One region of the Methylomonas sp. BW4-1 genome, then DNA from elsewhere that is predicted to be linked to it. Evidence: predicted binding sites of a transcription regulator. Region 1 holds the regulator's gene; the other holds the start of a gene.

Region 1 (8,087 bases):
GCTTCATCAGGGTTAACGTCTTTGCGTGGCTCTTTGCCGAACAGCTCTTTAACGAACGCTTGGACTTTCGGCATGCGGGTTTGACCGCCCACCAGAATTACGTCGTTGATCTTAGAAGTCGAAATACCGGCGTCCTTAATCGCTTGCAAGCAAGGGCCTTTGGTTCTTTCGATCAACTCGTCAACCAGCGACTCCAATTTGGCGCGGGTCAGTTTGACATTCAAATGTTTCGGACCCGATGCATCGGCTGTGATGTACGGCAGATTGATGTCGGTTTGCTCAGCTGACGACAATTCAATTTTGGCTTTTTCTGCCGCTTCTTTCAGACGTTGTAAGGCCAATGGGTCGTTGTGCAGGTCGATGCCACTGTCTTTTTTAAATTCGCCGGCCAGGAAGTCGATGATGCGTAAGTCAAAGTCTTCACCGCCCAGGAAGGTGTCGCCGTTGGTGGCCAATACTTCGAACTGGTGTTCGCCTTCGATTTCAGCGATTTCGATGATGGAAATATCGAAAGTACCGCCACCCAGGTCGTAGACCGCGATAGTGGTGTCGCCTTTGGGTTTGTCCATACCAAACGCCAACGCCGCCGCGGTCGGCTCGTTGATGATGCGTTTGACGTCCAGACCGGCGATACGGCCGGCGTCTTTGGTCGCTTGACGTTGCGAGTCGTTAAAGTAAGCCGGCACGGTGATGACCGCTTCGGTCACTTCTTCACCCAAGAAGGCTTCAGCGTCTTTTTTCAGTTTCATCAACACCCGTGACGATACTTCGGGCGGCGCCATTTTTTTACCGTGGCATTCCACCCAAGCGTCACCATTGTTGGCTTCCATAATTTTGTAAGGCACCATTTTGATGTCTTTTTGTACTGCATCTTCTTTAAAGCGACGGCCGATCAAGCGTTTGATCGCAAACAAAGTGTTTTCAGGGTTGGTCACCGCCTGCCGTTTGGCGGACTGGCCGACCAATACTTCGTTGTCGCCGGTAAAAGCGATGATGGAAGGCGTGGTGCGCGCGCCTTCGCTGTTTTCGATAACCCGCGCGGTGCCGTTTTCCAGGACTGCGACGCAGGAGTTGGTGGTTCCTAAATCGATGCCGATCATTTTGCCCATTGATATTCTCCAGACTTGAATTGGTAATAAATTAAAAAGTTGTTAGCGATATGCGGTTGATCGTCTTAATTTCAAGCCTGCTCATCGATTTTTGCGCTATCGGCAGGTTTGTCCTCGGCTTTCGCCACCACCACCATGGCAGGGCGCAATAAACGGCCGTTCAACACATAGCCTTTTTGGAAGACGTTTAACACGGTATTGGGTTGGGCGGTGGCACTTGGCTGCATGAGCATCGCCTGGTGCAATTCCGGATTGAATGCTTGACCGATGGGGTCGACAGTTTCGATATTAAACTTGGCAAATACCGACTCGAATTGCTTGATGGTCAATTCACTGCCTTCGCGTAGTTTCACTATCTCCGGGCTATCGCCGGTTGCCGCTTGCAGGCCTAATTCCAAACTATCTAGAACACTCAGCAATTCTTTCGCAAATTTGGCCAGACCGTATTTGCGTTCGTCGTCCAAGTCTTTTTGCACGCGCTTTTTTAAATTTTCCATCTCGGCCATCGTGCGGATGGCTTTATCCAGGTTGGCAGCAGCCTGTTGCTGAGCTTGCTCCAATTGTTCCTGTAAGGCTTCCACAGTGACTGGGGCGGCGCCAGATGCTTCGGTTGGCTGTTCGTCGGCGTCGATTGGCTTGGTCTGTTCCAAAACTTCGGCGATCAAATCGCTATCCGATTGGGGTTCGTGGCTCGATTGCTGATGACTCATTACTTACTCCATGGTTCTAAATTTTTTGGTTGGCCTAACGATAGGGCCATTTATTTGGGATTCAAGGCCGCGCCCAATAATTTTGCCGTCACATCCACGAACGGAATCACTTTTTCATACGCCATTCGGGTGGGGCCGATCACGCCCAACACCCCCACCACTTCGTCATTCACTGAATAAGGCGCCGTCACCAGGCTGCAATGATCGAATGCGCTATAGCCGGACTCTTCACCGATAAAAATCTGCACGCCTTCGGCCTGTAGACACTGATCCAATAAATGAATGACGCCGCGCTTTTGGCTGAACGCTTCGAACAGCTGCTTCAAGCGCTCCATATCCGACAACTCGGAAAAGCCCATTAGATTGGTTTCGCCGCTCAACACATAATCATCGTTGGGTTGTTCGCTGAAGGTCAGCTGTGCCATGTTCACCGCGTCCATCATGCCTTGATTGACCTGCCGCTGATCGAACTCCATCTCCCGCACCACCAAATCGCGAATTTTCGCCAAGCTGCGGCCGGAATAAACCGAATTCAAATAGTTGGCAGCCTGTTGTAATTCCGCAGGACTGAATTGCTTGTGGGTGTGAATAATTTTGTTGTGCACTTCCTGGTCGTCGGTGACGAAAATCACCAACACCCGAGTATTGGACATAGGCAGAAATTCGATGTGCCGCAAGGTGACGCTTTCTCTGCGCGGCAAAGTCACCACGCCGGCCATCCGCGTTACGTCCGACAATAATTTGGAAGCCTTGTTCAACACGTCACTCGCTTTATCCGCCTCCCCTTTCAGGCCATGTTGCAGTTGGTCCAATTCGCTGGATGCCAAAGGCTTGACGGTTAACAAACTGTCGACAAATAAACGATAGCCGCTCACGGTCGGGACTCGGCCGGCGGATGTGTGCGGGGAATGGATCAAACCCATCTCTTCCAGATCCGCCATCACATTGCGAATGCTGGCGGGGCTCAGCTTTAACTGCGGATCTTTAGATAACAAACGCGAACCAACAGGCTGGCCGTCCTGGATATAACGCTCAACCAAGGTTTTTAATAAATACAGCGATCTTTCGTTTAAATCTTGTCCGCCAGCCACGTCATCCCCCAAATTCCGTTAGCACTCGATATTGGTGAGTGCCAGACAGCAAAGCTATCAGCTGGGTCCGGCCTTGTCAACGGCTTGAACAGGTTATGAATAAACTAAGCGCTGCCAGCACAATCAAGGGCTGGGATTGAATATCCGAAGCCCCCGTGTCGTGGAGAACGGATCAATGGACAGTTTGTTCCGGAATTACGATTTTTAGATGTATCTTCGATATTGCCCAACAACCGGCAATAAAAAAACCCTGCAAGTCTTACGACTTGGCAGGGTTCTGATTCGATCTAGCGTTTGCTTATCTGGACTGTATGGCAGGAACGCAAACGGCCAATAAACCGCAACCGTCAGTGGTCTCAAGCCCCCATTTGGGAGAAAGACAACACATAGTAGCTATAGTAGGCAACGACAAAAAACAACAATACATTCAAAAACTTTTCTACTCTACTGTACTGTTCTTGTTGATATTTTTTACCATTTTTTATTCTCATTTTGTCCTCCTGTCGCATGAGTCATCCAAAAATTCAAAACCGGTTAATTGATTGGCGGTAGCTGATTAACGGCTCATGCTGTTGCCGAGCCAGGCGCCGGCGGCGGCACCGATGCCGGCTCCCAACGGATCGCCTCTACTCATCTCGTAACCCGCCGCACTGCCTAACGCGCCACCTACCAAGCCCTGAGTGGAGCGTTGGTCGTATCGGTCGTAGCGCGGCGCGGGCGGCGGTGCCGGGACGTACTGCGTAACCCTCCCCGGTACATACACCCGCTCGACCTCGACGTACCGGTCATGGTGGTGATGTTTGTGATGACCTCGCCCATGCCCGTCAGCGATGGCTATTGGCGAAACCAACAAACTGATTACAACGACACTTGCCACTCTAAACATAAATCCCCTTGATCGAGAATAATTCATCTATGAGTTGATTCTAGAGAGCAATGTTTAAGTCTTGATTAGGAAAAGATTAAGAACAGATGAAGACAGCAAAGCCGGCGCTTACATTGCCAATTTTTGTGAACTGTGCACGCTAAGCGAGGACTATAAACTACCAATAGCCATTACTCCGGATACTCGCAAACCGAATATCCGGAGCAGATTGCGCCGGAGGCGACAGTCACGCACATTAAAAGCTGTAAGACACTTCCCCGTAAACGGTGCGGCCGGCTTGTTGGTAAAAAGAGGAATATTCCCGATCCAACAGATTATTCGCCGAAAACGACAGATCGATATTTTTCGTCGCTTGATAAGCAATACGGGTATCGACCAGAAAATAAGGGTCGTAACTCCCTGGGACGCCGGCCCTTTGATCCAGATTTTGGTCGTTCGTATACTGCTGGCTGACATAGCGCCCAATAATGCCACCGCTCCAATGCTCATATTTGACATCCAAGCCGCCACTGAACATGGTCTCCGGCAACAACACCATCTGTTTGCCAACCGACAGCGGATTCGCCTCGTTCTTGGTAATTATCGAGTCGTTTAAGGTGTAGGTTCCCGTAAAATGCAGCCAGTCCCAATACAATTTCTGCCTTAATTTGGCCTCCACGCCTTCAACCTCCGCTTCACCCGCATTTTGCCGCTCCTGAAGCCGATTGGTTGCGCTTAATGTCGTATCTTTACGGTAAATCAAATCAGAAATGTAATGGTGAAAATACGAGGCTGCAATCGTTGTACCCTCAATCGGTGTTGCCTCTCCTCCTACTTCCCATGAATACATGGTTTCCGGTTTCAGATTCGGCCCGGCTTGCGTCAAGGTAAAAACACTGCCGCTAGCCGTTTGCGATGTCGAATACAAATCCGAGTTGGTGGGTGGACGGAATGCCCAACCGGTTGAAGCAAACAACTTGTAGCCATCCGCCGGCAACCAGGTCAAACTGAATTTGGGATTAAATTGCGACACGGAACGTTCGCTGTATGTTTGCGTCAGGTTAGTGGTGGTACCCGTGGAAGTGACAGTAGCCTTTTGTACGATGGAACCGGAAGTTGACCAGTCGTCATAACGCACGCCAAGATGAGCAATCAAGTTTTTACGCAACCAAATTTCGTCCTGAATAAAGGCGGAGTAAATACTCGACTCGCCCTTGCCATCGTAAACAGTATTCGTCACTGAGGACCAATCTTGCCAATTACTCAAGGCCAAACGTTTTTGACCTTCCAAATTGTTATGGTTTGCGCCAAAACCGACGGTGACAAAATTACGCTGATCCCACAAAAACGGGAAGCGCAATGCCACGTTACCGTCAATCCGTTGGCTAGGCGTGACGGTCAATTGGCCTCTGCCACCGCTTAAGGTATCGTCGAACGCCGCACTGTTTGGGCTAGGCGAATAAGTCTCGTGATCCATGTATTGAAAATCGACATTCAATTTCACGTCATGCCCAAAATCATGTTTCAGGTGGGCAAAATAGCGGCGAGTGTCTTCTACTGACGGCAAAAAATGCAGAAATTGCTGCTCGTAGACATTCAGTCGCTGCCCATTTAGATTAAGGTTGTTGCTTTGTGCCAGGCCGGCCACGCTGGCGACTGAATTGACAGTGGGGTTTCCGGTAGCGATTGCTATTGGCGAGCCTCCGGCAGTGGTCAAATAACTGTTAAACGTCCCTGCGCTGGTTTCGCTGCGGCTCCAGCTCATCCCGCCATCAATCTCGGTGCTATCAGTCAAATCGTAATAGAGATGCAAGGAAGCGGTGTTCTGCTCCCAAGGGCGATCCCCTTTGTCGCCTATGATGTAGGACGAGCCACCTTGGGTGGTTGCGGTCGGAATGGCGCCGAATACCGGTGTCGAGGCGTTTCTTAACGCGGTAGCCGTGTTCGCTCTGACTACCGCATTCGGTATCGCTGTAGCCGATGGCGTAAAGCTGGCCGGCGAAGCCGTCACGTAATCCGACACCGCCCAGTTATCGCTATCCATGTGGTTGAAGGTCACGGAAATCCCCACGCCGTTTTCAAAACGATCCCGGTAACGGCCTTTGATGCCCCATTGATCAACAGCCGCGCCACCGGCACCAAAGGACAGACGCCCTTCGCGCTTAGTGGGGACTTTGGAGATCACATTCAGTACACCGCCCATCGCGCCACTACCGTACAGCGCTGAAAAGGGTCCAGGGACATATTCCACTTGCTGAGCGTCGTCCATATTCAGAATGTTCCAATCGACGCTGCCATTATTGGGCAGATTCACCGGCAAGCCGTCAACCAGGAACAGTGATCGATTGGTACCACTGACACCATGAAATGCTGAGGAACTTAAGCTGGAGCCTGGCATACTCGTACCATAAGCACTACCCCGCAAATATATCCCCGGCACGTCCTTCAACGCATCACCAATCCGTTGGGTCAGGCGGTTTTCGGTATTTTCGGTGGTGATGACACTGACATTGGCCGGCGCCATCGATGCACTGATTTCCGAGCGCGTGGCGGTCACCACCATCGTGCCCAGCGACTCATCGTTGCTGGCCGGATTGTCGGTGTTAGCGGTTTCGGCTGGCCCCACGACGCTTTGATCGCTATCTTCTGCCAGGATTTGATTGCTGTAAGCCAAATTGGTCAGGGCCAACAGCGTTATTACGTGTAAACGAGACAAAGTTGATTCCTCCGGTAATGCACCTTTAAAAAACGGCGCTTCATGGTCATGTTAGATTTATTTTTAATTCTTCTTACATCAAGAGCAGGCCCCTACTTGAATTTCCCCCTGAGGCGCCACGCTGTTATTCATATCGGGACTAAGTGAGCTCCCTAAATTACGTGCAGCTATCATCCCCACTAAAGCGGGAATGATGGCTGCCGAATTTCCAGGGTTACCGCCCTCGCTGTAACAAGGAGGCCAGGGTTTTTCCAGCCAAGCGCTAGGCTTTGTCCTTCCGCTGTTCCCAACTGCCGTGCCAATAACCGGCGACAAACAACAGCAAGATCGCAAAACTCAACCACCAGCTCTGCGCCGAACTCAAGGTTTGTTGCTGTTCAGTGCTTTCGCTGGCGGCATTTTTCTCTTCTATCTCATAGCCTTCCAAAGGCTTGGCGGCATCCGGCGCGGCTTGTGCTTGAGCCTGCGGTTGCTGAGCGGCTGCCGGCTGTTGAGATTGAGTGGGCTGCGGTGGCGTTTGAGCCGCTGCGGGTGCCGGTGGCTGCGCTTGCGCACCCGGCGCGGCAGCCTTGGCAGCTTTTGCCGCATCCTGTTGCTCAGCCAGCTTGGTGATTTCCGGGCTGCTGCAGGTATCCTTGTTGCAGGCCACGCCGGCCTTGGCGATGACTTCCTTGTTAACCTGCTCCAGCTTGGCTTTCACAGCTGGATCAGCTTGCCAGTAACCTTTGTTGATCGCCACCAGCATCCGATCCACCATGGCCTGATAGGCCAGCAGGTTGTCGGCTTGCTCGAACTTTTTCTGGATGTCCAACTGGTATTTGTCCTCGACGTAGGTCTCGTACATCGCCTGCCACTTCTCGGCGCCAACCGCTTCCGGCACGGTCACCTGCCAGCCCCACAGGTTTTCGGCGACCATATTGATGAAGCGCGCGCCTGAGTAGCCTTCCTTCAACATCGACTCGATCCATTTCGGGTTCAGGTAGCGGCTTTGCATTTCCCGGCCTTGATAGAGCTCCAGACTCATGGTCTTGGCGGCGGTCGGGTCGGCCAAGTCGGCGACCAGTACTTCCGGGGTTTTGCCGTTGACTTGCCGCGCCGCCATTGCCGTGCCGCCCAGATATTGGAAGAAGTCGTCACCGTCCAGCGTGGCGTAGACGTTGCTCGAGCGGCTGTGGATCACCGCATCGGTGTCTTTCAAAGACAATTTGAACAAGTCCACCGCCAGCGTCGCGTCCTTGCTGGCTGCTTCGCCCCAATGACCGCGGCCGTAGACGTGGTGCATGCGGTTGAAGAACACGTCCGCCAGTTGTTTTTCGTCGGTCCAGGTGTTGGACAGCGGAATGGCCCGGTCCAGATTGGTGCCGTAGGCGCCGGACGGCACGCTGAACAAGCGCGCCGAAGCCATGTCCAACGCTTCCTCCGGTTTCAAGCCGCGCTTGACCAATTCGGCCTGGGTTTCCTTGATATGCCGGCGCAACGGATTGTCCGGCTCGTCCTGTTCCTGAGCCTTGGTTTCGGCTTGATCCAGTAACTTGATCACCGACGCGAACAAATCCCGGTATAAGCCGGACGGAATGATGGTGACGTCGACACGCG
Region 2 (8,087 bases), 2.0 Mb from region 1:
TGATGCCTTTCAGGCCGTCCAGAGCAGACAGTGCACGGATCAGCGCGGTACCACCACCGGCAACCACACCCTCTTCAACTGCGGCGCGAGTTGAATGCAGCGCGTCTTCAACGCGGGCTTTCTTCTCTTTCATTTCCACTTCGGTCGCAGCGCCGACTTTGATCACCGCGACACCGCCAGCCAGTTTGGCCAGACGCTCTTGCAATTTCTCACGGTCGTAATCGGAAGTCGCATCATCAGCTTGCGCGCGAATTTGCGCAACGCGGCCTTTGATTTGATCTTCGTTGCCGGCACCGTCGATGATGGTGGTGTTTTCTTTGTTAATTTGGACACGTTTAGCAGTACCCAATTGGCTGATGTCGGCTTTTTCCAAAGACAGACCCACTTCTTCGGAAATGACTACACCGCCGGTCAACACCGCGATGTCTTCCAGCATGGCTTTACGACGGTCACCAAAACCAGGCGCTTTAACGGCAGCCACTTTAACGATACCGCGCATGTTGTTGACAACCAGCGTTGCCAAGGCTTCGCCTTCAACGTCTTCCGCGATGATCAATAAAGAGCGGCCGGATTTAGCCACGCCTTCCAGAATCGGCAACATTTCGCGAATGTTGGAGATTTTTTTGTCGTACAACAGCACGAAAGGATCGTCCAATTCGACGCTCATGCTTTCTTGCTTGTTGATGAAGTACGGCGACAAGTAGCCACGGTCGAACTGCATACCTTCGACAACGTCCAGTTCGTTGTTCAGACCAGTGCCTTCTTCAACCGTAATTACGCCTTCTTTACCGACTTTTTCCATCGCTTCGGCAATGATCGCACCCACTGATTCGTCGGAGTTAGCAGAGATGGTACCTACTTGCGCGATCGCTTTGCTATCGCTGCAAGGTGTAGCGGCTTTTTCAATCGCTGCAACCGCTGTAGTGACTGCCAAATCGATACCGCGTTTCAGGTCCATTGGGTTCATGCCCGCTGCGACTGATTTCAAACCTTCGTTAACGATGGCTTGCGCCAGAACGGTCGCAGTCGTAGTACCGTCGCCAGCTACGTCAGAAGTTTTTGAAGCCACTTCTTTGACCATTTGCGCGCCCATGTTTTCGAATTTGTCTTTCAATTCGATTTCTTTGGCTACCGATACACCGTCTTTGGTGATGGTTGGTGCGCCGAAGCTTTTATCCAATACAGCGTTGCGGCCTTTAGGACCCAAAGTCACTTTTACTGCATTTGCCAGAACGTTAACGCCTGCCACCATCAGTGCACGCGCGTCGCCACCAAATTTTACGTCTTTTGCTGCCATTTCTTATTCCTGAGATATTGGTTAAATTGAAAAAGAGTGTGTCGAACGAATTGGGCTTAACCCAAAACACCCATGATGTCTTCTTCGCGCATGACGATGTATTGCTCGCCATCGACTTTAACTTCGGTGCCGGAATATTTGCCGAACAACACGCGGTCGCCAACTTTAACTTCCAGGGCACGTACTTGGCCGTTGTCTAACGGTTTACCTGAACCTACTGCCAACACTTCGCCTTCGCTAGGTTTTTCAGCAGCTGAACCCGGCAACACGATGCCGCCTGCGGTTTTGGTTTCTTCCTCAACACGTTTTACGACGATACGGTCATGTAACGGACGAATTTTCATCAATGTCTCCTTAATGTAGATAAAGTTAAAGGTTAAAAACTGTGTAAAGCAATTTAAAAAACAGCTACCCCTTACGGAGGAAGCGAGCTTTTAAGCGGCCTCAGTTTTATTAGCACTCTCTAGCAACGAGTGCTAATAATATCCGGCTTTTGCACTCTGTCAAGCTCTTTGGCATCATCTGCGCCTTACCCAAGCCATACACACTATGAACGACGAACAATTACTCCGTTACAGCCGGCAAATCATGCTGCCGCAAATCGATATTGCCGGTCAGCAAAAACTTCTCGAAGCCAAAGTATTAATCGTCGGTGCCGGCGGTTTGGGCTCGCCTGCCTCAATGTACCTGGCTGCGGCCGGCGTCGGCCAGATCACCGTCTACGACGACGATCAAGTCGATTTGACCAATTTGCAACGCCAGATTGCTCACTACACCAGCGATATAGGGTTGGATAAAGTTATTTCAACCCAACAGACTTTGGAAAAAATTAATCCGGGCGTAAAAGTATTGGCTCGCAAACAGCGATTAGCCGGCGAACAGCTACTTGCAGAAGTGGCTGACGCCGACGTAGTGCTGGACTGCAGCGATAATTTCACTACCCGGTTTGCCATTAACAAGGCATGTGTCGACCGGCAAACCCCTCTGGTTTCCGGCGCGGCGATCCGCTTTGAGGGTCAAGTCAGCGTATTTACCCCTGGGTTAAACGATAGCCCGTGCTATAACTGTCTTTATCAAAGCGATGGCGAGGAATTGCAAAATTGCGCCCGCAACGGCGTGATTGCGCCGATCACCGGCATCGTCGGCAGCATACAGGCCTTGGAAACGATAAAGCTGCTAGTCAACACCGGCAGCACATTAACAGGCCGCTTGCTGTTGCTGGACGGCCTGAGTATGGAATGGCATAGCATGCGCTTGAAGAAAAACCCACATTGCCCGAGCTGCGGCGCGAAATAAGCTAATCCGCACAAAAAAGCCGGGCTAATCCCGGCTTTCTATTGCTGGCAAATAAGACGTAATTAATTTTTTCCCAGTTTGCCTTTAACCATCAGAATGGCTTTGCTGACATTTCTCAATAGCGCCGAATCGCTATCGCCGTGCGGTCTCGATGTCGCCGAACGGTTCGCCATTCTTCATGGTGTACATGTAAATGAAATACCCCAACGGTGCGAAAGCGAAGATGGCAATAATCAACATCAACACCACTAATTCGATAACTCCGCCCATATATACCTCCAACTATTTGTTTTTATTTTAATTTAGAATGAGGCCATAGACCTCGGGCATGGACTATAACCCCATCCCTTTTAGGGAACAAGCACAAAGTATTCTTTGTCAACTTATGGTTTTAACCTCAGGCTAATTTAGCCTTGGGGCAACTACGTCAACGCCATCTTCAACTATCAATCTGAGCATATGGACCATTACCCTAAAGCCAACTGGCACAGCCAAACGCCGGAAACCGTATTAACGCATTTCGGCGTAGAGCTGGGTCAAGGCCTGAGCAGCGAGGAAGCGCAAAAACGCCGAGCGACTAGCGGCGCCAACCGCCTGACCGCTCGCCGCGGCAAAGGGCCGTTGCTTTTATTGCTGGCGCAATTTCATCAGCCCCTGATCTACATCCTGCTGTTTTCCGCGGCCACCACCGCTTTTTTAGAGGAATGGACCGACAGTAGCGTAATTTTTGGTGTCGTCATCATCAATGCCTTGATAGGCTTCGTTCAGGAAGCGAACGCGCTGAAAGCGATTAACGCCCTGGCTCAGACCTTGAATATCAGCAGCAACGTCCTGCGTGACGGCCAGCGCCGAAGTATTGCTGCTGCCGAGTTAGTTCCCGGCGATTTGGTATTCCTGCAATCCGGCGACAAGGTGCCTGCCGATCTGCGCCTCTTGCAAAGCCGCGAACTGAAAATCGACGAATCCGCGCTAACCGGCGAATCGGTACCGGTGGAAAAGCAGGCACAGACTCTAGCCTCGGCCACCTTATTGGCTGATCGCGCCAATATGGCGTATTCCTCGACGCTGGTCAGTTACGGCAGCGCACTGGCCGTGGTAGTCAGTACCGGCGATAACACCGAGATTGGCCGCATCAACAAGCTGATCGGCAGCGCCGAACCGCTGGAAACGCCGCTAACGCTAAAAATGAGCCAATTCAGTCAATTGTTGCTCTGGGTGATCGTCGGCTGCGCGGCCATTACCTTTGCGGTCGGCGTCTGGCGCGGTGAAACCATGTTGGACATGTTCATGGCCTCCGTGGCGTTGGCTGTCGGCGCCATCCCGGAAGGTCTGCCCGCGGCGCTGACGATTACGCTGGCTATCGGCGTCTCGCGTATGGCCAAACGCAACGCCATCATCCGCAAACTGCCGGCGGTGGAAACCCTGGGCAGCACCACGGTGATTTGCTCCGACAAGACCGGCACCTTGACGCAAAACCAAATGACCGTGCAATTCGTGCAGGCAGGCGGTGAAATATTCGAGGTCAGCGGCAGCGGCTACACGCCGGACGGTGAATTTACAAACCATAACCAAGCGGTCGACCCGTCCCTTAAACCAGCACTATTGGAATGTTTAAAAGCCGGTCTGCTGTGCAACGACGCCCGATTAATCGCCGACACCGACAACTGGCGTATCGAAGGCGACCCTACCGAGGCCGCCTTGCTGGTAGCCGCCCACAAAGCCGGTCTGCATCAAGCCAGCGTCAGCGGCGACCATCCGCGCCTGGACGCCATTCCGTTCGAATCCGCGTACCAATTCATGGCCACTCTGCATCACAACCTGGCCGAAGACGCCCGGCATATTTATTTAAAAGGCTCTCTGGAAAGCCTGCTACAGCGCTGCGACAAAGCCTTTGCCGCCGACATGCAACTCGTACCACTGGATAGAGACTGCCTGAACCAGCAAGCTGAAGCGTTTGCCGCACAAGGCTTGAGAGTCCTGGCTTTTGCGCGCGCTGAGCATGATGACGATGCGGTTGAACATCGCGAAGTGGGTGGTGGCCTGACCTTTTTGGGCTTGCAAGCCATGATCGATCCACCGCGCCCCGAAGCTGCCCGGGCCATTGCCGCCTGTTATAAGGCCGGCATCTCGGTAAAGATGATCACTGGCGACCATCCCGTCACCGCGCTGGCCATCGCTAAGCAGCTCAACATGCGCCATACCGAACGTGTGATCAGCGGCGCCGACTTGCAACACTACAGCGAAGCCGACTATCGCAAACACGTCAAAGACTGCGATGTCTTTGCCCGCATCGCGCCGGAGCAAAAGTTGCAATTGGTGCAAGCCTTGCAGGCCAACGGTCACGTGGTAGCCATGACCGGCGACGGCGTCAACGATGCCCCGGCGCTGCGACAAGCCAACATCGGCGTAGCAATGGGCATGGGCGGCACCGAAGTCGCCAAGGAAGCGGCGGCCATGGTGCTGACTGACGATCATTTCGCCACCATCGAAGCCGCCGTCGAAGAAGGCCGCGGCGTGTTCGACAATCTGGTGAAATTCATCGCCTGGACCTTACCGACCAATCTCGGTGAGGGCCTGGTGATTACCGCCGCGGTGTTCGCCAATGTGGCGTTGCCGATTACCCCCCTGCAAATTCTCTGGATCAATATGACCACCGCAGTACTGCTGGGTTTAATGTTGGCTTTCGAACCCAAGGAACCGGGTCTGATGCTCCATAAGCCACGCAATCCCAAGCAAGCTATCCTGACCAAACGCCTAATGTTTCGTATCTGTCTGGTCGGCCTATTGTTGCTGGCCGGCGCGTTCGGCTTGTTTGAATGGGAACTATCGCAAAACGCAACCCTAGCTAAGGCCCGCACAGTAGCCGTCAATGTGTTTGTGTTTGGCGAATTGTTTTACCTATTCAACTGTCGCTCGCTAAATTACTCGATGTTCCGAGTCGGCGTTTTTTCCAATTTATGGCTGATTTTTGGTGTCGTCAGCATGATTTTGCTGCAACTGCTGTTTACCTATTGGCCAACGATGCAGGCCTTATTCGGCAGCGAGGCAATCGGTCGGGAGGAGTGGCTGTTGATTTTGGGGGTTAGCTCAGTTATTTACGTAGCGATAGGCCTGGAAAAACTAGTCGTTCGGCGCTTTAACCGCCGGCGTTGATTGCGCGAAGGCATTCAGTGCAACTAATAGCGTCTCCAAGCTTTTCAGGGACTGCTTTTCCGCGACCTCTGGCGCTTCCAGCTGCGCTTTAACAATCGCGCCGTCTATCGCCACCGCAACCGCATTCGCCAACTGCTGCCGGTTTAGGCCGTCCGGCAACAGTTCGGCAATTACCCGCACCATATCTTGTTTATGCTGGTAGCAAATTTCCAGCACATCAGGCAACACACCGCCCAATTCGGCGACGGTATTGATAAACGCGCAACCGCGATAAATAGGCTTGCGAAACCATTCCTCCAGCGTGGCTACCAGCGGGATTAAGCCACCGCTCGGCCGGCCGCCGTGCCGCTGTAAAGCGTCTGTAAACCAGGTCATCCAGCCTTCGTGCCGATAGGTCAAAAACGCCCGGATCAAATCATTCTTGCTGGGAAAATAACGATAGAACGTCACTTTCGTTACCCCGGACTCGGCAATTACTTTGTCGATACCGGTGGCGCGGATGCCGTCGCGATAAAACAAATCATGCGCGGCCAGTAATATCCGCTCGCGAGGCGGGCGGTCCGGCAGCAGTGTGGTGGAATCAGAGATCATGCTTCGATTGTAGACAAGTCTGTCTACAATTGCTACCATCGCCACAAGTAGACAAATCTGTCTACTTACTTTCTCACCCCAGTCAGGAGCTCAACGATGGATAGCAAACCGCCTCTACCGCCCTTTACCGCCGACACTGCCACGCAAAAAGTCCGCATGGCAGAAGATGCCTGGAATAGTCGCGATCCGGATCGCGTCGTGCAGGTGTATACCGAAGACAACCGCTGGCGCAATCGCGCCGAGTTTCCGGTAGGTCGCGGGCAAATTCGTGAGTTTTTACAGCGCAAATGGGCCAAGGAATTGGATTATCGACTAATCAAAGAATTATGGGCTTTTACCGACAACCGTATCGCGGTGCGTTTCGCTTACGAGTGGCATGACGATGCCGGCAACTGGTTTCGCAGCTACGGTAACGAGAATTGGGAGTTTAACGAGTATGGATTAATGCAGCGTCGCTTTGCCAGCATCAACGATTTGCCAATTAAGGCCGATGATCGTTTATTCCATTGGCCGTTGGGCCGGCGACCGGACGATCATGCCGGTTTAAGTGAATTGGGCTTGTGAAACTTGGCACTAGAGGCGAATTTATTCGCTTCCTGTAAATAAAAAGGGGCGGATAAATCCGCCCCTAAGATCAAGCAAAACTTTATTAATGGCTGACTTCGACTTTGCCACCTTTTTTCTGGCCAATTTCAGCCAGTGTTTGAGTGAACCAATCAGTATCGATATTGAACGGCTTGCCGCCTTTGATGCGCGGAAACTCGATAGCGCGCAAGACGTTGCCGTTATCTTCGTCATGGCCCATCACGCCGGATTCACGACGGAAGGCACATTCCACGGCCAGGTCGGCGCAAGATTTGATCAGACGCATATCATCAACATTAGCAGCGGCAGCGCGGGCGAAATAACCGGATTTCTGCACTAGGGTTTTTTCCGCCCCGATCATTTGCGCGAATTGCTCGCCAAACCATTTGCCCGGATTGACTGCATCCAGCTTGATGTGGCCGAACGCATCACGCGGCACTTCTTGGCCTTTAGCTTGCAGTTCGGCAACGATAGCTTCCACACCGGCGCCTTCGGACACGAAGATATTCACGCAATCGACTTTATCCATCACCGCGCGTAAACGCGCCGCTTCGGCTTCCAGATCGATAGCCATTTCCGGAACGAATACCGCATGCACTTCATACGATTCGCGAGACAAGCCAAGCTCAGGCAACCACTCGGCGCGATCCAGCAATTTGCGGTATTCCTGCGCGGTTGCGGCGGTCAGCCAGCCGCAGTTACGGCCCATCACTTCGTGAACGATCAGCATGCGCGGGTTGGAATTGTTCTCGGCCACCACGTTCATGAAGTAACGTGCACCTTGTTCGGCAGCAGTCCAGGCACCCAGCGATTGTTTGATCGGGAATACGTCGTTATCGACGGTTTTTGGCAAACCGATAACCGTCAGACCGTAGTTGTTTTTGGCCAGAAATGCCGCCAAATCGGCCGCCGCAGTATTAGTATCGTCACCGCCGATAGTATGCAGAATGTCGACGCCATCTTTAATTAACTGGTCGGCCGCGACTTTTTGCGGGTCTTCGCCTTCTTTCACCAAACCGCGTTTCACGCAGTCTTTGATATTAGTCAGTTTGACGCGGCTGTTGCCGATTACCGAACCGCCGAAACGTTGCAGCAAGCCGGCTTTTTTCCGGACTTCATCGGTCACGACATAGGAGTCACCCAGCAGCAGGCCTTTGTAGCCGCC

Evidence for each region. The regulator HrcA, encoded in region 1, represses chaperone genes, less so after heat shock. The targets are predictions, from matches to a motif close to TNTTAGCACTCNNNNNNNNNGAGTGCTAANA.
Region 2: a site for HrcA is predicted at 1,749-1,779, ahead of groES (co-chaperone GroES). Genes of this name have one in related genera too.

Annotation. Positions count from the first base shown of each region.
Region 1 is NZ_CP184125.1:485,468-493,554, reverse strand. Features, by position in the region: gene dnaK (molecular chaperone DnaK) at 1-1,109, opposite strand, end outside; gene grpE (nucleotide exchange factor GrpE) at 1,181-1,819, opposite strand; gene hrcA (heat-inducible transcriptional repressor HrcA) at 1,870-2,910, opposite strand; gene ACH5Y9_RS02185 (glycine zipper 2TM domain-containing protein) at 3,467-3,796, opposite strand; gene ACH5Y9_RS02180 (TonB-dependent receptor) at 4,032-6,491, opposite strand; gene ACH5Y9_RS02175 (cobaltochelatase subunit CobN) at 6,754-8,087, opposite strand, start outside.
Region 2 is NZ_CP184125.1:3,881,411-3,889,497, forward strand. Features, by position in the region: gene groL (chaperonin GroEL) at 1-1,297, opposite strand, end outside; gene groES (co-chaperone GroES) at 1,354-1,641, opposite strand; gene ACH5Y9_RS18000 (HesA/MoeB/ThiF family protein) at 1,847-2,593, shown strand; gene ACH5Y9_RS18005 (hypothetical protein) at 2,726-2,863, opposite strand; gene ACH5Y9_RS18010 (cation-transporting P-type ATPase) at 3,053-5,746, shown strand; gene ACH5Y9_RS18015 (TetR/AcrR family transcriptional regulator) at 5,714-6,337, opposite strand; gene ACH5Y9_RS18020 (nuclear transport factor 2 family protein) at 6,434-6,901, shown strand; gene ACH5Y9_RS18025 (pyrophosphate--fructose-6-phosphate 1-phosphotransferase) at 6,987-8,087, opposite strand, start outside.